Tautonia marina: one gene and its partner. The protein of the gene in region 1 interacts with the protein of each later gene in a pairwise test. Links are inferred from orthologs where the notes say so. Each region holds a gene or a part of one and is shown in the gene's direction. Other genes may lie near its edges. The genes, in order: rpe and eno.

The links.
Region 2: the proteins of rpe (region 1) and eno interact in binary tests that used the Escherichia coli proteins (3 or more experiments, as listed by UniProt). The link is inferred for Tautonia marina from one-to-one orthologs.

What each region holds. Positions count from the first base shown.
Region 1 is NZ_WEZF01000006.1:213,907-224,916, forward strand. What follows is about bases 4,826-7,688. They hold rpe (ribulose-phosphate 3-epimerase), read left to right. Parts: upstream 4,826-5,813; coding sequence 5,814-6,563; downstream 6,564-7,688. Other genes in these bases: GA615_RS09690 (phosphoglycerate kinase), read left to right, coding at 4,826-5,233; GA615_RS09700 (histidine phosphatase family protein), read left to right, coding at 6,560-7,150; accD (acetyl-CoA carboxylase, carboxyltransferase subunit beta), read left to right, coding at 7,223-7,688. Also shown: GA615_RS09670 (hypothetical protein), read left to right, coding at 1-231; GA615_RS27785 (hypothetical protein), read left to right, coding at 506-1,888; GA615_RS09680 (hypothetical protein), read left to right, coding at 2,001-2,549; gap (type I glyceraldehyde-3-phosphate dehydrogenase), read left to right, coding at 2,829-3,836; more of GA615_RS09690, read left to right, coding at 4,037-4,825; more of accD, read left to right, coding at 7,689-8,149; GA615_RS09710 (HAD family hydrolase), read left to right, coding at 8,271-8,933; GA615_RS09715 (GDP-mannose 4,6-dehydratase), read right to left, coding at 8,954-9,904; GA615_RS09720 (hypothetical protein), read right to left, coding at 9,956-11,010. UniProt on the Escherichia coli protein: Catalyzes the reversible epimerization of D-ribulose 5-phosphate to D-xylulose 5-phosphate.
Region 2 is NZ_WEZF01000001.1:11,685-22,790, forward strand. The notes cover bases 5,193-8,151. They hold eno (phosphopyruvate hydratase), read left to right. Parts: upstream 5,193-5,967; coding sequence 5,968-7,335; downstream 7,336-8,151. Other genes in these bases: GA615_RS00140 (Uma2 family endonuclease), read left to right, coding at 7,456-8,073; GA615_RS00145 (Uma2 family endonuclease), read left to right, coding at 8,118-8,151. In the rest of the region: GA615_RS27285 (hypothetical protein), read right to left, coding at 1-94; GA615_RS00110 (hypothetical protein), read right to left, coding at 447-1,415; GA615_RS00115 (DUF2200 domain-containing protein), read left to right, coding at 2,055-2,405; GA615_RS00120 (hypothetical protein), read left to right, coding at 2,638-3,234; GA615_RS00125 (hypothetical protein), read right to left, coding at 3,456-3,866; GA615_RS00130 (metallophosphoesterase family protein), read left to right, coding at 4,222-5,133; more of GA615_RS00145, read left to right, coding at 8,152-8,735; GA615_RS00150 (glycosyltransferase family 2 protein), read left to right, coding at 9,004-10,692; GA615_RS00155 (protein kinase domain-containing protein), read left to right, coding at 10,771-11,106. UniProt on the Escherichia coli protein: Catalyzes the reversible conversion of 2-phosphoglycerate (2-PG) into phosphoenolpyruvate (PEP). It is essential for the degradation of carbohydrates via glycolysis.

The sequences.
Region 1 (11,010 bases):
ACGCCGGCGGGAAGTCGGGAGGAATACTGGGTTCTCACCCTGCGAGATGCCCGGCAGCAGGTCGTGGCGGACGACCACCACGGCAGCAGTCCAAGCGGCCTCAACGCCCTGATCGAATGCGATCTGGCCCCAGGGGCGTATCGCCTTCATCTACGGCACCGCCTTCGCTCAGGACTCGGAACGTACGGAATTGTCGTGCGCAACGCGCAATCGAGGGATTTGCGCGGGTGATCGACCGCTCAGGCACTGGGGGACCGGCTCCGAGTCGTCTCGGTGCCTGTCTCCGGTTCCGCCGGAGGCGGTCCTGTTCCACCAGGACCGCTCGGATCGGCCAAACGATCTCACGCGGCTTGAATTCGCATCGGCTCAATTTGGCTGCTATACTTGCGTGGTTTGGCTCACAAGAGCCGCTCCTTGAGCCCGATTCCCTGAGCCAGTGGAGCGGCTAGCTAACCTCACCTGGTGAGGTGAGGGGCATTGCATTTCGAACGGGAGGGGGAACCCCGTGAATCGACTCGGCCCGACCTCCTTCTGGATCGTCCTGGTATGTCTGGTTGCGCCGGCCTCGATGGGGCAAGTTGCGGCTCAGGGGCAAGAGCGCGCGGTCGATCCGGAGGAGGTTTCGCTTGCTCCGGAGCAGTTCGATCTGATCCACCGCACGCTCCAGGGAGTTCACGACGAACTGAAGGCAGCGGACCCCGACATTGCCGCCGACACCTTGCGGGGACGGTTGTTGATCGAAGCGTATCAACTCATCAACAACGTGATGAACACCGGTCTGTCTGACGACCAACTTCTGCTCCTTCCCGACTCGTTGAAAGAGGATGCCGGGCGGCTTGTCTCGATCGTTGTGGAAGATGAGCATTCTGATGCTCCAGGAACGGACCAGGGGCCGTTGCTGATCGACGATTCGTCCATCCCCGTTCGTCTGCGTCCGTTTCAGCCAATCCTCGCGGAGGTGCTTGCGGATCGCTTCGCGCAACTCAAGGCATCAAATCTCGATCCAGCAACACTGCGGAAGACGTTTGAGCAAGAGGCGATTGAGATGGCCGCCAGAGCAATCTCTCCCTCAGACGATCCGCGTGATCTGGTTGAGGCGGAACGGGACTATGTCGTCGCGCTCGCGTCGGGGATCGCCGGAGGGAACCTGAACCCAACGAATGATGCCGACCCTGCCGATGACCTCTTGCTTCAAGACGAGCTTGATGGAATTGCCGAGCTTCTCAGACGAAAAAACGCCGAGTGGAAGATCTCGGGAGAATGGCCTGCGATCAAGGATCGGATCGACCGGCTCGAACAGTTTGGAATGGCCCTGCTCGAGGAGAGTCTTCAGCGTCGTGATGCCGAGGCGTCCATCCCCATTTCGGCCCAGAAGCAAATCCGGGCCATGGCGGAAGTGATCGCTCGGGGCATTCCGCTGGCGCTTCGTCCAGAGACGACGACCCCCATCACTCCCGACGAGCCTTCCGAGCCCGACGAGCCTTCCGAACCCGAGGAACCGCCGAGCGTCGAGCCGTTTGAACTGGCCCCGGAACAGTTTCAGCGACTGGCGAGACTGGCCAGAGCCGTCGATCAGGGGCTTATCGTCGCCGGGATCGACCTGCCCACGCGACGTACCACACTCCGCAAATTTTTCCGAGAGCATGCGGCACACCGTATCGGTCGAACCGTGGAATCCCTTCCCCCGGAGTTTCTTGAGGCGGTCGATCACGAGGTTGAGCGGATCTTGGCCGAACACTCCGGTGTGATCGATCCTGGGTACCCTCCCGTCATCGTTCAACCTCCGGTGGTCACGGTTCCTCCGATCATCGCGGTTCCGACGACGGATCGGCCGATCCGGGTGGGTGTTCCCGACCGTCACTCCCGGTGGTGCTTCCCCTGGAACTGACACAGTCTCCCCATCGAGTCCCCGAAGCTCGAATCGGTTGGCTCGACGCGCTCGAAACGCCTTCCGACCTGAACACGGATTGGGTCATTCTTTGTCAACGGAGCGAACGACCATGAGGTTGTCCTCGATCAGTGTCCGGTGCCTGACCTTGCTCGGGGTCGTCCTCCTGACACCCGGGCTCATTGAGCAATCTGCCAACGCCGGTGATCTCTTTCGAAAAAAAGGGCAGTTGATCGCGGTTCCCGTTGCGCAGCCCGCGGCCTCCCCCTCGATCCTGTACGCCTTGCCGACGCAACCGGCTCAGGTCAGCGTGCTCCACGTCCCAACGCAACAAGCACTGGTTGCGGTACCGAGCTACGGGAGTGTGGCGAAATCGATGGTCCAGGTTCAGCAGCACGCCCCCCCCGAGCGAGGCGATTCCCCCTCGATTCAGATCACGGTGATCGAAGGTGATTCGTCCCGGTCGACTCCCTCGCCTCAGGCGTCGGGGCAGTTGCAGGGGAAATCTCAGACTCAGGTTCAGTATTTCTCTGTGCAACCGCAGTCGGTGACCTACGTTGCCCCGATCGTCTCGCAAGCCGTCGCGGTGCCGCAGGCGACCCCGGTGCAGATCTACTACGTGCCCCCGGCTCCCAAGCGGTCCTGGTTCAAGTCGCACTGACTTGAGTGCGTCTCACGCTTCCGTTGAGAGATCAAGCGATCGGAGCGAGGCCCGGCGACTGGGCGTCGCTCCGATCAGTCGTTTTACTGGGTTGCGTGTTGCGAGGCTCGGGAGGAAGGACGGCCCGGTGTCGCGGCTTGGATTGACAGGCCGAAACCCGAATTTCTATAATCCGCGCCATACCGTCGAAGTCGCTTACGAAATGACCACTTGCGATCTTCGCCCCCACGATTTGCACTCTTATTTGACAGTTTCCTTAACGACTCGGGGATTTTCTCCATGGCTGTTCGTGTTGGTATTAACGGTTTCGGTCGGATCGGCCGTCTGGTCTTCCGCGTCATGGCGGAGCGGCCCAACGACTTCGAGATCGTCGCGATCAATGACCTGTCCGACGCCAAGAAGCTGGCGAGCCTGCTGAAGTACGATAGCGTCCACGGCCGGTTCAACGGCACGGTCGAGGCCGCGGAGAAGGCCATCATCGTCAATGGCAAGGAAATCCCGATCCTGGCGGAAAAGGATCCGGCCAACCTGCCCTGGAAATCGCTCAACTGCCAGATCGCCCTGGAGTCGACCGGTTTCTTCACCAACCGGGCCGGCTTGCAGAAGCACATCGACGCCGGAGCCGATCGGGTCGTCCTCAGCGCCCCGGCGAAGGACCCCCTCGACCTGACCGTCGTGCTCGGCGTCAATGACGAACAGCTCAAGGCCGACCACCGGATTATCTCGAACGCATCCTGCACGACCAACTGCCTCGCCCCGCTCGCCAAGGTGCTCAACGACACCTTCGGCATCGAAAAGGGCCTGATGACGACCGTCCACGCCTACACCAACGACCAGCGGGTGGCCGACCAGATCCACAGCGATCCCTACCGCGCCCGAGCCGCCGCGATCAACACGATCCCGACGACCACCGGTGCCGCCAAGGCCGTGGGCGAAGTGATCCCCGAACTCAAGGGGAAGCTGACCGGCATCTCCCTCCGCGTTCCGGTGCCGACCGGCAGCATCGTTGACCTGACCACGGTCATGAAGCGCGATGTGACCGCCGATGAGGTGAACAATGCCCTGAAGGAGGCCGCATCGAAGGCCCCGTTCAAGGGAATCATCTCCTACGTCACCGATCCGATCGTCTCCAGCGACGTGATCACCGACCCTCACTCCTGCATCTTCGTGCCCGACTGGACCCAGGTCATGCAGGGGAACCTGCTCAAGACCTGCGCCTGGTACGATAACGAGTGGGGCTATTCCTGCCGGACCGCCGAGCTGATCTCGAAGATGGCCGCTCTCTGAGCCGAGCCGATCGAGTTCTTCTCGCCACCACGTTTCCTCGCGACGACGCCCGGCCGATCCCTGGTAAAGGGGGGCCGGGCGTTGTCTCATGTCGATTCCGAACACGATCTCGACGCGCCGAGGTCCCGACCCGATTCGAACGGGATCGATCGGCCCGACAACCTTGATCCCACACCGAGAGTCATTAAAGGACACCCACCTTGGCCAAGCAAACGATCAAGGACCTGGATTTCAAGGGCAAGAAGGCGCTGGTCCGGGTCGATTTCAATGTCCCCCAGACGAAGGACGGCGAGGTCTCCGACGATCGCCGGATCCGATCGGCCCTGCCGACCCTCACGCACATTCTCGACCAGGGAGGCTCGCTGATTCTCGTCAGCCACCTGGGCCGTCCCAAGGGGGACCCGGAGGCCGACGCCGCCTTCCGGATGGACAAGGTCGCCGCCCGGCTTCAGGAGTTGATCGGCCGCCCCGTGCAGAAGGCCGACGATACGGTCGGCCCCGACGCCCAGGCCAAGTGCGCCGCCCTGAAGCCCGGCGAGATCGTGGTCCTGGAGAACGTCCGCTTTAACAAAGGGGAGAAGAAAGGGGACCCCGAGTTCGCCAAGCAACTTGCCGGCCTGGCCGATTGCTACGTGAACGACGCCTTCGGCACCTGCCACCGCGACGAGGCGTCGATGCTCGCCGTCCCCGAGCAATTCCCGAGCGACCAGCGGGCCATCGGCCTCCTGGTGGAGAAGGAACTGCAGATCCTCGACCAGCTTCTCGGCCAGCCGAAGCCCCCGATGATCGCCGTGATGGGAGGGGCCAAGGTTTCCGATAAGATCGGCGTGATCGAGAGCCTGCTCAAGAAGGTCGACAAGCTGCTCATCGGCGGCGCGATGACTTACACGTTCCTCAAGGCCCAGGGGCACTCCATCGGCATGAGCCGTTGCGAGGAGGATCGTCTCGACGTTGCCCAGCACCTCTTGAAACTCGGCGGCGACAAGATTGTCCTGCCGCAGGACCACCTGGTGACGACCTCGCTCGATCCCAACGAAGCCAAAACGACCGTCATCGAGGGCTCGGATCTTCCCGAAGGTCAGATCGGGATCGACATCGGACCCAAGACCGCCGAAGCCTACGCCGAGATCATTCGAAACGCCGGAACGGTCGTCTGGAACGGCCCGATGGGCAAGTTCGAGGACGAGCCGTTCCGCAAAGGGACCATCGCCGTTGCCGAGGCCATGGCCGCGTCACCCGCGGTCACCGCCGTCGGAGGAGGCGAAACGGCCGAGGCCGTGGAACAGTTTGGCCTCGCCGACAAGGTCTCGCACGTTTCCACCGGCGGCGGTGCGTTCCTCGAAGCGCTCGAAGGGAAATCCTTCAACTCCCTGCGAGTCATTCCGGATCGCGACTGAATCGGCCCTGGACGCAACGGTGTTCGGAAAGCGTCACCCAGGTCAGCTTCCCGAGCACCGAGCCCTGGCTCCCGTTCTCGTTCCGGGCTCATGAGGAGACCGCCAGCTGCTGCGATCCATCACGGCTGCGGTGCTCGATCCGAAGGCAGCCCTTGGGTGGCGCAAGACTTCTGGTCTCCACGTGGGTTTCTCACGCTTCGAATCCGCTCGGAAATGAAACGCGTTGGGGTTTTCGAGCGATTCGAATGCCGTGGATGTCCGATGGAACGTGAATGCTACGGACAGAGTCGTCGGTTGGCATCCTCCGCGATCTGATCGATGGCACAAGGAATGCAAGACAAGAAGGCTGGGCAAGTTGGGTTCGTCTGCCTTTGCGTTCGAACGTTCCTCGATTTTCGGGAGATCGAGAAGAACACGAATGGGGAAACCGGACGGATTCTCTGGACCTTCGCGAGAGGCAGTGGTATAGAGAAACGATCGATCCCCGGCTCTCGGACGGGAGCAAGCGGGATCGGTCATCGGACTGGGGCGGAGCGATGAGGCCATTGCTCCGAGGCCCGAGGTCACCCGAGGTGATCCGATGCCGAGCGATCGAACTGAGCGACTGCAAGTCTGGGATCGCGCGTCCGCGCCCGTGATCACGCCGTCGCTTCTGGATTGCGATTTTGCCAGGGTGGGCCAGGAGATCGCCGCCCTTGAGGCTGCCGGGGTGGTCGCGCTGCACCTTGACGTGATGGACGGGCATTTCGTGCCAAACCTCAGCTACGGGCCTCCCGTCGTGGCCGACTGGCGTAAGGTGACCTCGCTTCCGTTCGATGTCCACCTGATGATGAGCAATCCGGCCGATTTTCTCGACGCCTTTGTTGCGGCCGGGGCCGATAGCCTCCTGATTCATGCCGAGGCGGTGCCATCTCCCGCCGACTTGCTCCGGCAGATCCAGCAGCAAGGGTGCCGGGCCGGACTGGTGATCAACCCGCCGACCCCCTGGACGGCGGTTGAGCCGTATCTCGATGCGATCGACTCGGTGCTGGTCATGAGTGTCATGCCCGGCTTCGGGGGCCAATCGTTTCAGGATCATGTCCTGGAAAAAGTTCGGGCGATCCGCCAGGCTCGGCCGAGCCTGCGGATCGCCATCGACGGCGGGATCAATGCCTCGACGGCCGACCGGGCGACAGCCGCCGGCGCAACTCAGCTGGTCGTCGGTTCAGCCACCTATCGACCCGATGGCAATTACGCGGCGTCGCTGGGCGAGGTGGCCGAGGCGGCTCGTCGTGGACTCGAACGAGGCGGGGGCGTCCCGGGCGGGGCGGCTCACCCGTCACTCGAATGACACAGGTGCTTCTGATTCGACCGGGTGCCACGGTCTACGACGAGCAAAACCGGGTCCAGGGCATCCTCGACGTCCCGCTGAGCGACCGAGGCCGTGCCGAGGTCGCCGAACTGGCCGATCGGCTCGCGGGAAACGGCGTGGCCATCTCTGCGCTGTATTGCGGCCCCGGAGAAAGCGTGGTGCGAACCGCCGAGACCGTCGGACGAGCCCTGGGCCTGCGGGTCCGTCGGCTCGACGAGCTTCGGAACCTCGACCAGGGACTCTGGCAAGGCTTGCAGATCGACGAGATCCGCCGACGCAATCTCAAACTGTTCCGCCAGTGGCAGGAAGACCCTCGAACGGTCTGCCCTCCTCAGGGAGAGCCCGTGGAAACCGCCCTGGCCCGAATCACCACGGCCCTTCGCCCGATCCTTCGCAAACACCGAGACGAGGCCATCGGTCTCGTTGTGGCCGAGCCGATCGCCCGGCTTGTCTCCTGCTTCCTCAGACGCGATGAGAATGTCCTCTTGCTCGAACCGGTCCCGACGGGCGATTTTGAACGCATTGAAGTCGTCGCAGAGGGCCGACAGGATCGATCACCCCCCTAAGTCGAGGCGACCCTTAAGATTCCGACAGGGTCCCGACTTCTTTCGTTTCCCTTCCCCGCGAGCTCGAGATTGATGGAACAACTCACCACCCCTCATGCCGATGTCCGGAGCCCCAGCCCGGCCGTCGCCCCCACCGGAGCGACTCCGCCCATGGCCTCCAACCGCAGTTCTTCGACCGACGCCGTCCCCTTGCCCGCCGTCAGCAAGAAGGTCCCCGAAGGGGTCTGGATGCGCTGCGACGGCTGTTCGGCAACCCTCTTCCGGAAGGAAGTCGAGCGCAACCGCCACGTCTGCCCCCAGTGCAATCACCACTTCACCCGATCGGCCCGCGATCGGATCGCCGACCTGCTCGACACAGACACCTTCGAGGAATGGTTCCCCAACCTTCGCCCTGGTGACCCCCTGGGCTTCAACGACCGTCGGCCCTACCCGACCCGAGTCGAGGCCGAACAGCGCCGAACGGGTCTGACCGAGGCCGCCGTGGTGGGTCAAGGATTCATCAAGGGGATCCGGACCGTCTTCGGGATCACGGATTCCGGGTTCATCATGGGCAGCATGGGCTCGGTCGTCGGGGAGAAGATCACCCGGGCGATCGAGGAAGCCACCCGTCTGAAGCTCCCGCTGGTCATCGTCTCCGGCTCCGGTGGCGGGGCTCGGATGCACGAGGGAATTTTCTCCCTGATGCAGATGGCCAAGACCTCTGCCGCCCTGGCACGTTATCATGCCGCCGGGGGCTTTTTCATCAGCGTACTGACCCACCCGACGATGGGGGGCGTAGCCGCCAGCTTCGCCAGCCTGGGGGACGTGATCCTCGCCGAGCCAAAGGCCCTGATCGGCTTTGCCGGCCCGAAGGTCATTCAGCAGACGGTCCGGGTGAAGCTTCCCGAAGGATTCCAGCGGAGCGAGTTTCTGCTCGAGCACGGGTTCATCGACCGAATCGTTCACCGTCATGACCTGCGGAGCACACTTGCTCAACTGCTCAACTACGTGACCCCCTGACGACGATCACCGGGCTCAAGGCGTGAGGATGACGATCAAACCGCCCTGGCCGCGACCGTTCGGGGAATCTCCGCGCAGACGTTTCCCGCTCCGCCCGATTCATTGACCGCAGGCGAGTCTGATGCCAAGGCCCCGCGCTGTCCTCTTCGATTTCGATGGTGTTCTCGCCGACACTGAGAATGTTCATGTGGCATCCTGGGAGCGGATCTTCGCCGTGATGGGGCTGGAGGTCACTCCCGAGCAATGCTCCCGCGCCGCCGAGATCGACGACCGCGCCTTCTTGACCGAGATTCTCACGGCCAAGAAGATCGAAGACGCCGCGATCGAGGGTTGGGTGGGTCGCAAGCAGGAGCTGGCCGCGGCGATGCTGGGGGATGAACCCCGCCTCTATCCCGGAGTCGCCGAACTGGTGCGACGGCTCGAACATCAGGTGGTGCTGGCGGTCGTCACCTCGGCAAGGCGTGAGGATGTCGACAGCGTGCTCCGATCAGGTGGGATTGCCGGTGCATTCAGCACGGTGGTGTCGAAGGAAGACGTGACACGGACCAAGCCGGACCCCGAGCCTTACCGCACGGCTCTGGAACGGTTGGGAGTGGCCCGTCAGGAGGCCGTGGTGCTCGAAGATTCGGCGGCAGGGCTGGCCTCGGCCCGAGCGGCGGGACTTCGAAGCATTGCGATCGGCCACCGTCACACCAAAGGGGTGTGGGTGGGTGAATCGACCTTCCTGGAAGACCTCGCAGACGTGGACGGAGTCCTGTTCGCCCTGGGATGTGCCGACGAGTAAATCACAGGAAGCACCCGGTTTCAAACAGACCGAAACCAGGAAACGAATTGGGCGAGCCCGACCTCGAAAGGGGTCGAGGGATCGTAACCCAGTTCGGTTCGAGCGCGGGAAATGTCGGCGAAGGTTTGTCGCACATCGCCCGGTTGCTCGGGTTGTCGGTCGATGATCGGTTCCTTACCGAGCGCGCGGCCAAGCGCCGCAATCATCTCACGCAGCTCAATCGGCTCGGAGTGACCAAGATTGTAGATGTGGTGTTTTTTGCATTTGTCGGCGGCTCGAATGACTCCATCCACAATGTCGCCAACGAAGGTATAGTCCCGTCGGGTCGTGCCGTCGCCGAACATGGGGATGGGGCGATCTTGCTCGATGAGGTGGGCAAACTTGGAGATCGCCAGGTCGGGGCGGTTCCTGGGGCCGTAGGCGGTGAAGAATCGGAGCCCGGTCACGGGCAAGTCGTAGAGGTGGTGGAAGGTGTGGGCGATCAGTTCACAGGCTTTCTTGGTCGCCGCGTAGGGGCTGATGGGCGTGTCCACGCGGTCGTCTTCATGGAAGGGCGCATCGGGTCGATCTCCGTAGACGCTGGAGCTGGACGCGAAGACGAACCGGGGCATGGGGTCGAGCTGTCGGGCGGCTTCCAGCAGTGTGGTCGTGGCGGAGACGTTGACTTCCGTATAGAGCAGGGGTTGCTCGATGCTCGGCCGGACCCCCGCCCGGGCGGCGAGGTGGAAGATCACCTCGGGGTGCGTCTCCCGGACGAGCCGGGAGGCGGCCTCGGCATCGCGCAGGTCCAGTTCGACCAGCCGAAAGCCAGGGTGGCTCTGGGCCTGGTCGAGATTGCGACGCTTCAGACGGGGATCGTAGAACGAATCGAAGTTGTCGACCCCGATCACCTCGACCCCGTCGTCGAGCAAGCGGTCGACCAGATGCGAGCCGATGAAACCGGCCGCGCCGGTGACGAGCATCCGAGACATCAGCATCACTTTCGAACACACATTCCATGAAGCCCGACTGCCTCGCCCCACTCAGGGCGAACCGACGGCGAGCTCCCAGTGAAGGTAACCCTCCCGGCGATCGAGCACAAATCGAAGGCCGTTGCTGGTGGCGGCTCCCTTGACTTCTCCGATGCGACGCCCGGCGCTGTCTAGGGCGAAGAGGGTCACCGGATCGTCTCGATTCCAGGTGATTGAGGCCCGAATCGGCTCGACTCGGAGCGGGGGACGCCCGGGATCAGCCACCTCGCGTTTCCAGTGATCGACCCAGGTCAGTCCGGTCGGTTGCACGCGAGCCACCGCGGTGATGAGGAACCGATCGGCCTCGGCGATCGGCTTGCCCAAGACGGTCGAGACGACGACGGCTCCCAGGGCATCCTCGGATCGAATCGAGAGGCCGTCGCGAGAGGCGGCGGCTCCCTGAAGCAGCCCGGCCACGCCGATGGTGTGAGGAGCATCGATGGTGAAGCGACCTATGCGATGGTCCCAGGTTCCGGGCATCCCTGAGGTGTCGGCCCTGGCGGTGTTTCGGAGCAGCAGCGCCGAGGCGTGGGGAAGCAGGCCAAAGACTTGCGGGTTTCCGTTGACAACGCCGGGCAGGACGAAGACATCCTGACCACCCCCGGTGCCCGAAGCCGCCGCTCCCCAGGGGTCCGGCAGGCGACTGACTGCCCGGCGGACCAGGGCATCCCACCCTTCGGCCCTGGCCAGAGCGCTGACCAGGAGGAGATCCGGACCCTCAAACGGTAGGGCCCAGGCCCCTTCGGTATACGAGGCATACTGGCCGACCACGTACGGTCGATCGGGAGCACTCTTGGCATTGGCCAGGGACGTGAGTTCATCGGTCGGGCGTCGGATCAACGAACGGAGCTCGGGTGCGGCGAACCGAGGGGGTTGCCAGAACAATCGATCGTCGATGAGTGTGAGGCCTTCGGCCCGCTGAGCCGCGGCAAACTCAGGCTCTCGGCGGAAGTGAGAGGAGCCGGCAATGGGCACTCGAAGGCCGATCGCTCGGAGGTCGTCGGCCAGGCCCGACCACTGCGCCGCCTCGGTCACCTGCCAGAACGGCCGCCCTGCGCGACGATCGG
Region 2 (11,106 bases), on another replicon or contig:
AGACTGCGAGGTCGTGCTCGATCGCCGGGTGGTTGGGAGTCGAGCGTTTCTGCTCCAGACGGACAAGGGATGTCTCGTTCTGGAAAATGTTCATGCGAGGCTCCCGATTCGCGCTGGGGAAGGTTCTTGTTGCTGGCGCTTGTCGGGTTGATCGGGGTCGTCAAGGGAATGGCTTCTCGGGGATTGTCGCTCGGAGGACCGAAGCAATGTCCGAAGTGCGGAGGCGGACTGTTGAAGTCGGAGTCAAGAGGGAGATGCGAGGACCTGAACTTCTCGGTCGAACTTTCGTGTGAGAACTGCGGGCATCATTTCCGATGGCGACCACTTCGACCCCTCGCCCGGGGTCGGCTCGCGCGGAACCCGGGGTAACTGGCGTTTGGCGGGACGATGCCGAAGGCGAGAGGATGTCCCGCCCCGGTCCGTCTCCCGCATTGCCAAGGATGGCTTTAACCCTGCCACGGCGATCCCAGCGCCAATTCATTACCGAAGAGGAACTTGGAGATCGCTCGCATGATCTTCGACTCGTTGGCTGGCCGCCTGGGTCGGGCCTCGAATTGCACCTCTCTCAGTCCTTCCAGGTATCGTTGCGGGGTGGGGTCGGGCATCCCGGCGCGATCGGGGATGAAGTACAGTTCGTGCCAGGAGAACTTCGGCTTGTACCCGAAGAAGGACAAGCCCAGGAGTTCTCGAGTGAAGACGCGTGGTCCCCACGGTTCGAAGAAAATCGACCTGTTTGAATTGAAGAATTGTTTCCAGGTGTCGTCGCACATTTGTGATCGTCCATGTCGGTTGATGACGCCCTGCTGAGCTTTGTTTGAATACGTTGCGAACAGTTTCCGCCATGCCGCTTGTTCCTCGGGGATCAAGCCCAGCCTGAAGATCTGGCCCGAGGTGATTCCCCCGAGGATCAAGGCGTCATTCAGGATGGGGGTCCAGTTCTGTTCGCTCAGGATGCTCCCCCCCAGGGTGACCGGGGAGGCCAGCCGCGCGGCGGTCTGCTGCTTCAGTTGATCCCGCTCCTGTCGCAGTTCCGGGGTGTTCGCCGAGCGTTCGAGGAACCTCGGATTCAAGACCCCGGCACCATCCTTCGGGAACCTGGCCCGTAAGGCCCGCGTCTGCCGCTCGTTCTGCACGATCCTCCCCGTCACCCTGTCCTGGATCCCGTTGGCCCCGGTCACCCCGAAGTTCTTGATGAGCTGGATGTTCATGCGGATTGCTGTCCCGCCCAGGATCGTCATCTTCAGCTTGTTGGTGGCCGTGGCGGCGTACAGGTTCCACGCGGCCTCGATGTACTCCTCCATCATCTCGTCATCGTTCCAGCTTCCCGGATTCCATTTGCCGACCCAGGCGTTGTCGTCCCGATACTGCTGCTTGAGGTCATCCAACTGGGCCTTGAAGTTGTCCTCGGAAAGCATGTGCTCGCTCCGGTTGTTAGGCGTCTCGTCCGAGGTTCGCCGATGCACTGCGGATCCATCGCGGTTGCACGCCGAGAGGCGACCGGAGGTCTCGACTCGAAGACGGGGGCGTCCGCAGTCGGGTTCGCGGATCGGCTCGAAAGGGATGGCGACTGGGCCGGGGCTCGCGGTTCGTCGGGGTTGGCCATCCTGTCCAAGACGCCGATTGGCGGTCACCGGCTCGCGAATGATGCTCACGCCGGGTGAAGGCGGCCGACAGCCACGGTCTCGGTATGCTAACCCCGTCTCCGAGTCGAAACCAGACTCGGCTTGCTGGGACCGGCTCGTCAGGACGCGACCAGGAGATGCTGACGGTTGATCTTCCTGCAAGAACGTATGCCGAGTGGCCAGGACAGCGCGTGGAGAATGTTGGATCAATTGTTGACATGCGGGTACGCGACGCCTTTGGGGAGGCGTTGGTCATGAGGAATCGGCCTCGAAGGATGTTCAAGCCCAAGTGTCATCCGCTCATGCCTTACGCGGTGGCGACTTCCCGATGGAGCATTGATTGGCAGGATCGTATCAGGGACCATTCCCATCGAGGGGGAAGCGCCCGGAGCGCTGATGTTCTTCATGAAAGGAACGCAAAGGAGATTATAGATGCCCGGACATCGAATCTTTGCGATGCCGTTTGCGGGGGTGTATCCCCGGTATGTCGAGAAGGCCATGCGCAAGGGACGCACGAAGGAGGAGGTGGACCAGATCATCTGCTGGCTGACCGGCTATGACGAGGCGGGGCTGCTCCATCAGATCGAACAGAAGACGGATTTCGAAACGTTCTTTGCTCAGGCGCCGGCAATGAATCCCAATCGTGCGCTCATCAAAGGGGTCGTCTGTGGCGTCCGCGTTGAAGAGGTGGAGGATCCGTTGATGCAGGCGATTCGCCAACTGGATAAGCTCGTGGATGAGCTGGCCAAGGGAAAGGCGATGGAGAAGATCCTTCGCGCGTGAGGATTGCGGCGGGTGGCCGGGGCAGAGCGAGTCTTCGAGCGTGCCCCGGTGAGAGCAGGTGTTGCGGGGCGGGGCACGAAGTCGTTGCTTCGGCCACCCGCCCGATCGGCCGAAGGGTGATGGGACAAGGCCGCCACATGATGGCAACGTCGAGGTGCCCGGGATCAACTCGGTCGAGTCCGGGGAGCAGGGGGAGGATCGAGTTCCTCTCGGGAAGGCGGAGCGCGGTGCCGTGACATCGGAAATCGGGACGAGCGGACCGGCCACGCCCTGGCGGTTGATCGACGTGATGGTGATGATCGCGGCGGTCGCGCTGGGGTGTCAGGCCGCGATGATCCTGTCGCCGCGGGGGCCGACCACGGTCGGGGATCTCGTGGGAGGGGGGGGGACGCTCTCGGCGATTGACTGGGTCGAAGTGGTGGTGGATGTCGGCCTGTACTCGTTGCCGTTCGGGATGACGGTGACGCTCGGCCACCTCGTCCTGCTGGCGATCCGGCCGGCCGAGACGCGGCGGGCCTATTGCGGGACGCGCTCCGGGAAGGCCCAGGTGGTGAGCTCGGTGGTTGTGGCGTGGATCTACCTGAGTGGATGCGTTGTTTACGTCATCGACCAGGTCTTCAAGATTCATTCCCTCAACGTCATTTACAGTCTCTGGACATTCAGCATCATCCTTTCACCGCCAGTGCTGGGGATCGGCTTTCTCGTGGCGCTGGTCGGGCGTTCCGGAGACGGGGCGGGCGGGCTTGGCCGGCTCGGTAAGGCGATCGCGGCATACTGGGTCATCGTCATTCCGATGTTCGCCTACGCCTTGATCTTTTTGTCAGATTAGCGCGGTGTTCGTTTGCATGGAGCGTCTCTGCCGGAACGGGGGACGGGCACCTCGAAGACGCGGAGCCAGTCCCCCGTTCCTGACACGCAACAGTCACGCGGAAACAGCGCTCGCCTTCCCTGTCGTCGTTCGGGACCGGAGAGGGAACAGAGATCGGACAGATTGCATGAACGCCGGTGTCGATCGGTGGAGGGGGGATGGCCCGAACCACGCGGCGAGCGTTACCGTCCGAGAACCACGCCGTAATCGTAGAGTTCGTCGATCTGCTGCTCAGTAAAGCGATCAATGCGTTTCTTTTCGGTGAAGCGAGCGATCGAGCAGCTGAGCAGATAGCGCGATTTGGCACTGAGGCCGGCGATGGGAATCAGCGGGTTGCGCGACCGGTGGATGCAACGTCCGCCATCCCACTCTTCGAGCTCCCCGCCGGGGCCGACTCGGATCTCGTACATCGACGAACGGCGCACGGTTTCGCGGCCTTCGTTGGGGCCAATCTGGTGGCTCTGCGTGATGTGTCCGTACTCATTGGGCCCCTGGGCCGGACTGGTCAGGAAGTAGACGGTGGGATTCTGGTCGATCTGACCGGTGTAGCCGATGATGTTCTCGACGATGTAGAAATCGGCGCGATCGTTCATCTCGATCTCCCAGGAGGGTTGATCCCCGGGCGGCCGGGACAATCTGTTGGGGATGTTCGATCGATCATTTCCTAGACGACAACAGACGCGAATCTCTTCGGTTGAGGGGAGCATTTCCCCGATGAACCGCGCCGAAGGGGGGCCGGATCGGCGCGAGATCCTACCATGGCCTTGCTCAGCGAGCCCCCCCTCAGGCGATCGGCCGAGGCGGGTGACCTCCCGCTGAGTGTTGGTCTCGTGCGAGCGCGAGATGGTGCGATTGGCGTGGAGTGCGGGCGGGGCGGGGCGTGTTGAAAAGGGGGGGAGGCTCATTTAGAGTGAGTCGGCAGACAAAAGCGTTCTGGAGGAGCAAACGATGCCGATTCATGTGCAAGCGTTGTCCCGAAGAGGGTTTCTGGCGGGCAGCGCGGCGGCGGTGGCCGGATTGGCGGTGGGGAGAGGGGCGATCGGGGCGGAGTGGGACGCGAATCGGTTTGCGTTGCTGTCGGATACGCACATCCCGAGTCGGCCGGAGATCGAGGCCCGAGGGGTGAACATGACCCGCAACTTGCAGCGGGTGGTGGGCGAGCTGCTGGCTCTGGAGCAGAAGCCGGCGGGGGTGATTCTGAACGGCGATTGCGCGTATTTGAAAGGGCTGCCCGAGGATTACGCGAACCTGGCCTCGTGTGTCGAGCCGATGGCCGGAGGCGGGCTGGACCTGCACGTGACGATGGGGAACCACGATGATCGCGGGCCGCTCTACGACGCTTTGGTGATGCAGAAGCCGGATCGGGTGGTGGTCGCGTCGAAGCATGTGAGCGTGATCGAGTCGGAACACGCCAATCTGTTCTTGCTCGATACGTTGTTTGAGGTGGACGTGGTGACGGGGGAGCTGGGGCAGGAGCAGCTGGCGTGGTTGGCCGAGGAACTGGATCGGCGGAGCGAGAAACCGGCGATCCTCTTTGCGCACCATAACCCGCAGTTTACGCCGCCGGAGGAAGGAACACGGTGGTCGGGCATTCAGGATACGGCGGCCTTTTTTGAGCTGATCGCGGCGAGGCCGCAGGTCAAGGCGTATGTGTACGGGCATACGCATCGGTGGTCGATCGGGCGGAGGGACGGGCTGTACCTCATCAACCTGCCGCCGGTGGCGTATCTGTTCGAGGACGGGTTGCCGAACGGTTGGGTTGATGCGCACCTGAGGGCCGGAGGGATGACGCTGGAGTTGCGGGCGATCGACCCGAACCACCCGCAGCACGGGCAAGGCGTGGCCCTGGAGTGGGCGTGATGGGCGGGGGGAGGGAATCGGGCTGTTGAATTTTCGAGAGGGTCAAGACGGCGGGGTGCCGCGCCGATAACCATAGAGCCCGGCGGCGATGGTTGACGTCGCGACGAGGCGGCACACGAGCCCGCCCGCCGGGGAGTCTTGGGGAAGTGGTCGTGATTGTCTGGTCAATCCGAGGCAGTCGTGACACAATATGCAGCCCGCACGCGACCGCATGCGGGCCGTGATCTGGGGACAGGTCCCGGCCCGCGTGCGTTCGCCACAGGTTGCGAATGCCCCCAAGAACTGGCACCTGGGATGCTCCACCGCGCGGCGGCCCCCGACTCTCGGTCTGGGGACCACTCCCAATTGGCCCACCCGAAGAACATCATGCGGGAGTTGGGGGCCGTTTCGCGCACTGAGTCGCCTGGAACACCGTCGGGATCGCGGGGGGAAGCTGAGCGTCGAGGCTTGATCTCGCCCATCAGTTTCGATCGCTCCCCCCCCGCGGGTCCCCGGTGGTCTCGTCTCGGCAACCCCGGGCCGGATGTCCCCCGCGTCCTGACCGACGCGGAGGAGCAGACGGGAGGCATCGCGGACGAGCCCGGGGGGCTGGCGTGATGCTCAAGGTTAGCAACCGATGGTGGCCCGCGTCTGAGTTGCGGGGCGGATGAGGCCGTACTCAAACTTCGTGTCGCTCCGCAATCCCGGTTGGTGAGCAACCGGGGCCACCCCAGTCCTGGGACCTTGTTCGCGAAGGTCCCCGATCGTTTTGACGACGGTGAATCACCACGGATCGGCGCGTCGTCCGTTTCTTTCTCTCTGACCCTTTTTTTCTTCCAAACGAGCAAGCACCCGATGAGTACCCATACCCACAACGCGATTCCCGGCATCCGGGGGCAGAACGCCCCGAGCGGCACCGAGCCGGCGACGATCGTGGCCATCAAGGGGCGAGAGATTCTCGACTCGCGCGGCAACCCGACCGTTGAGGTGGACGTGATCCTGGCCGACGGCACGCTGGGCCGGGCGGCAGTCCCCTCGGGGGCGAGCACGGGCGAGTTCGAGGCGGTCGAGCTGCGAGACGGCGACAAAGGGCGCTACGTGGGCAAAGGGGTCCGCAAGGCGGTCGAGAACGTCAACACGCAGCTTTCGAAGGTGGTCGTCGGGCGAGACGCGGCTGATCAGGTCGGGCTCGACCGGGCGATGATCGCGGCCGACGGGACCGAGAATAAGGGGACCTTCGGCGCGAACGCGATTCTGGGCGTTTCGCTGGCCGCGGCGAAGGCGGCGGCGGCGAGCAAGGGGTTGCCGCTCTATCGCTACATCGGCGGCGCGAATGCTCGGGTCTTGCCGGTGCCGATGGCCAACGTGATCAACGGCGGCAAGCATGCCGACAACAAGATCGACTTTCAGGAATTCATGATCATGCCCGTCGGCGCGAAGAGCTACGCCGAAGGGCTCCGGATGGTCGCCGAGGTCTTCCACAGCCTGAAGTCGGTCTTGAAGAAGGCCGGGCACAACACGGCTGTGGGGGATGAGGGCGGATTTGCCCCCGACATCAGCAACGAGGAGGCGATTCCGTTCATCCTCGACGCCGTGAGCAAGGCCGGTTACACCCCCGGCCGCGACAAGGACATCGCCATTGCGCTCGACCCGGCCTGCTCGGAGTTGTTCGAGGAAGGGGGGCGCAAGGGGTACAAGTTCTGGAAGTCGGCGCCGGACAAGCTGTTCTCGGCCGAGCAGATGATCGAGCTGTTCACCGGCTGGTGCGACAAGTACCCGATCGTCTCGATCGAGGACGCGCTCGACCAGAACGACTGGGACGGCTACGCGAAGCTGACGGCGGCGCTCGGCAACCGGATTCAGATTGTCGGCGACGACTTCTTCGTGACCAACACGAAGCGGCTGAGCGAGGGGATCGCCAAGCACTGCTGCAATAGCATCCTGATCAAGGTGAACCAGATCGGCACCCTGACCGAGACGCTCGAAGCGGTGGACATGGCCACCCGCGCCGGTTACACGGCGGTGATGTCGCACCGGTCGGGCGAAACCGAAGACGCGACGATCGCCGACATTGCCGTGGCGACGAACTGCGGTCAGATCAAGACCGGCTCGGCCAGCCGATCGGACCGGATCGCCAAGTACAATCAGTTGCTCCGGATCGAGGAACAACTGGGCGAGTCGGCCGTCTTCGACCCGACCCCCTTGACCCGCCGAGGGGCCTGACCGCCCGCTCGATGAGCCCGATCGGTTAGAATGCGACGGAGGCGACGGCCCAATCTGTGGGGCGTTCGCCTCCGTCGGTCGTTTGTGGCCCCGGTCGGAAGTCAAAAGGGAGCCTGGGTGATGGCGACGCTCGTGCTCGATTCGTACGTCGAAGATCAGATCCTGGAGCAGCGGCGGGCTTCGGGGGGGGATCGGTTCGATGAGGTCTGGGACGGGGTCTATGTAATGTCGCCGCTCGCGAACAACGAACACCAACTGATCGCCACGCGGCTTTCGACGATTCTTCAGGTGATTTTGAATTTTGGAGAGCGAGGGCTGGTGTTCGCCGGGGTGAATGTCAGTGATCGTGATGACGGTTGGAAGCAGAATTACCGCTGCCCCGATGTGGCCGTCTTCCTGAACGGCACGTCGGCGATCAACCGGGAGTCGCACTGGCTGGGGGGGCCGGATTTCGCGGTGGAGGTGGCGAGCCAGGGGGATCGGTCGCGGGAGAAGCTGGGGTTTTATGCGACGGTGAACACGCGGGAAGTGTTGATTGTGGACCGCGATCCGTGGGCGCTGGAGCTGTATCGGCTGGTCGAGGGCACGCTGACGCGGGTGGGGACGAGTCGGCCGGGGGATGCCGAAGCGTTGCCTAGTGAGGTGGTGCCGTTGGCGTTCCGCCTGATCGCCGCCGAGCCGAGGCCGATGATCGAGGTCGCTCGCCGAGACGAGAGGGGAGAATCGTGGCGGATCTGAGGTCAAGGGGATCAGGGCGGCCGGATCACCAGGGAGCCTGAACGATGGCAACGCTCGTGCTCGATTCGTACGTCGAAGATCAGATCCTGGAGCAGCGGCGGGCTTCGGGGGGGGATCGGTTCGATGAGGTCTGGGATGGGGTGTATGTGATGGCGCCGATGCCGAACGACGAGCATCAAGAAATTGTGATGGGTCTGTCGTTTGTCTTGCAAACGGTGGTTGGCCTGGCGGGGCTCGGGCGGGTTCGGCCAGGGGTGAACGTGAGCGATCGAGATGACGGTTGGAAGCAGAACTACCGATGCCCTGACGTCGTGGTGTTTTTGAATGGGACGTCGGCGATCAACCGGGAGACGCACTGGCTGGGGGGGCCGGATTTCGCGGTGGAGGTGGCGAGCCAGGGGGATCGGTCGCGGGAGAAGCTGGGGTTTTATGCGACGGTGAACACGCGGGAAGTGTTGATTGTGGACCGCGATCCGTGGGCGCTGGAGCTGTATCGGCTGGTCGAGGGCACGCTGACGCGGGTGGGGACGAGTCGGCCGGGGGATGCCGAAGCGTTGCCCAGTGAGGTGGTACCGCTGGCGTTTCGCCTGATCGCCGCCGAGCCGAGGCCGATGATCGAGGTCGCTCGCCGAGACGAGGCAGCGGAGTCGTGGCGGATCTGAAATCCTGACGACGGGCAGAATTCGTTTCCAATCGGATGAGCGGACGATCGAAGACCCGGACACGCAGAGTCATGGAGGAGCGGAGCCGGGGGATCGGTCTCCGTGTGCAGTGATGCGTTCGGAAAAATGAGACGACAGCGGATTTTTTTCGTGCGGCAGAACGATGGGGAACGCGTAGAATCGAGAACGTGAGATTTTGTCATAGAGACTTCTTCTGTGAATGGTCGGCCGGCCGAGGTGCTGCCTGGCCGGGAGAATGGACGCAACGATGGCGAAGCGAGCTGATCTCCGAGTGTCTGGTGCGGACACGACACTCGGCGTGACCCGTGCCGGCTACGCGGCCCCGGCGATGGCGTATGGGGACGTGATGCGCGCCGTTGTGTATGGCGACGCGATGGTCGATGGAACGTCGTCGCAGGCGGCCCAGCGCGTCGGTGCAGAGCAGGAGGTGCAGGAGGTTTCGGGGGCCTTTTGGTATGCGAGGCCCACCTTGCCGAACCGGGTGGGGGTGGTGATTCCGACCCGGAATCGGCCGCACTGGCTGCCGCACATGCTCGGCTCGCTGATGATGCAGACGCATCGGCCGGAACGTGTCCTGGTGGTGGACGACGGCGATGACGATTCGGCCGAGGAGGTGGTTGGGCGCTATCCGGGGGTGGAATACCTGCGGGCGAGGGTCGGATCGGGCCTGAGCGGCAACCCGGCGCGGAATGTCGGGATGCGAGAACTGGCCGACCTGCCGTATCTCTGCTTCCTTGATGATGATGACATGATCCCGCCGGATTACCTGGAGGTCTTGCTGGCGACGATCGCCACCGACTGCCGGGCGGCGGCGGCCTATCCTCGTTTGTGGTTCTGTGGCTCGCGTCAGGGGACGTTGAGCGTTCCGTACCATCCGGACCTGCTCGGTCGATCGAACCTGTCGGGGGTGCCGGCCCTGATCCGGACCGATGCGCTGAGTCAGGTCGGTGGCTGGCCGGTCTTCGCTCCCGATCCGAACGGCACGGTTCCTCACGACGACTGGGCGCTCTGGCGGCGGTTCCGCGACCACGGCTGGCGGATGATCCCCGCGCCGGTGGATTATTACTACTATCGCCACGACGACGGCGTTTGCCGATCGAAGGCCCGCGCCAACCACCAAAGCGAGTGGCGGCGGACGATCGACCCGACCGACCTGGTCACGCTGGCGATTCCCTGGTCGGGCCGGGAGCATTTGATCGACGCCGTGCTTGACGCGGTGGCGCGGCAGTCGTATCCGGCGTCGCAGTTGCATTTGCTCTTTTATGATAATTCGGGATCGGAAGCGGTGGGGAAGCGGCTGCGTCGGTGGTTGCTGGAGCAGGACGGCTATGCCGGGCACTCGTACCACCGCGACCCGAGGCCGGCGGTGGCGGGGCTGTCGGCCTCGGAGCTGGCCGATGCGCCGCTGGACGAAGGGGAGCAGGGGCGTCGGCGGCATGGCCGGGCCGTGAACCACCGAGTGGGAGCGATCTGGAACCGGATCGGGCAACTGGCCCAGACCGACCTCATCTGGTGTCTGGAAGATGATGTGATTCCCCCGGCCGATGCGCTCGATCGGTTGCTCGATCGGATGGGGCCGACGGTCGATGGAGTGACGGCGAACTATCGCTCTCGGGTGGTTCCGGGGTGCAGCGTGGCCTGGCGATACACGAACCTGGAGACGGGGGAGCTGGTCCACCTGGAAGGGGGGGCGGGCCTGGAGCCGATCGGGGGAACGGGCCTCGGGTGTGCGTTGGTGCGTCGCGGGGTGTTTCGGGAGGGGCCCGCACGGTCGGGCGGCGAGGCGGTCGGGTACGATTGCAATCTGTGGCTGGATGTGGCGCGACGGGGCGGAACGGTGTTGATTGATTGGGAATTGCGGTGTGAGCATCGGATCGGTCGTTGGGAAGGTCGGGAAGGTGTCGCAGCCCTCGAAGGTTCGAGGGAAATGGTCTGAGGCATCGGGTCCGCCGGCGTGCCGTGGTGAGGATGGGACCTCCCGGCATCGGTTGGCGATTGTGGGAGTGATGATCTCATGTCGAGCAACACCCCGAACCCGCACCTTGAGCCAACAGCACGTGATTCGGCGGTCGGTGGTCGCCGCAAGGCTCCGCCTCCTCCTCCGCGTCCTGCCAACTCGGTGCAGCCGACGGAGCCGGGGACCGAGGTCGGCGAGACCATGCCGATGTCGGCGATTGATGTGAGGAATGCCGCCCGAGCCGACGAGACGATCCGGCTGCAGCCCGACTCGGCCCCCGATCCAACGGTCCCGGTGGCGATCGACCGGGTGATCGCGGGTCGGTACTGCCTGGAGCGCGAGCTGGGCAGGGGGGGCTTCGGGGTCGTGATGCTGGCGTACGATCGGGAATTG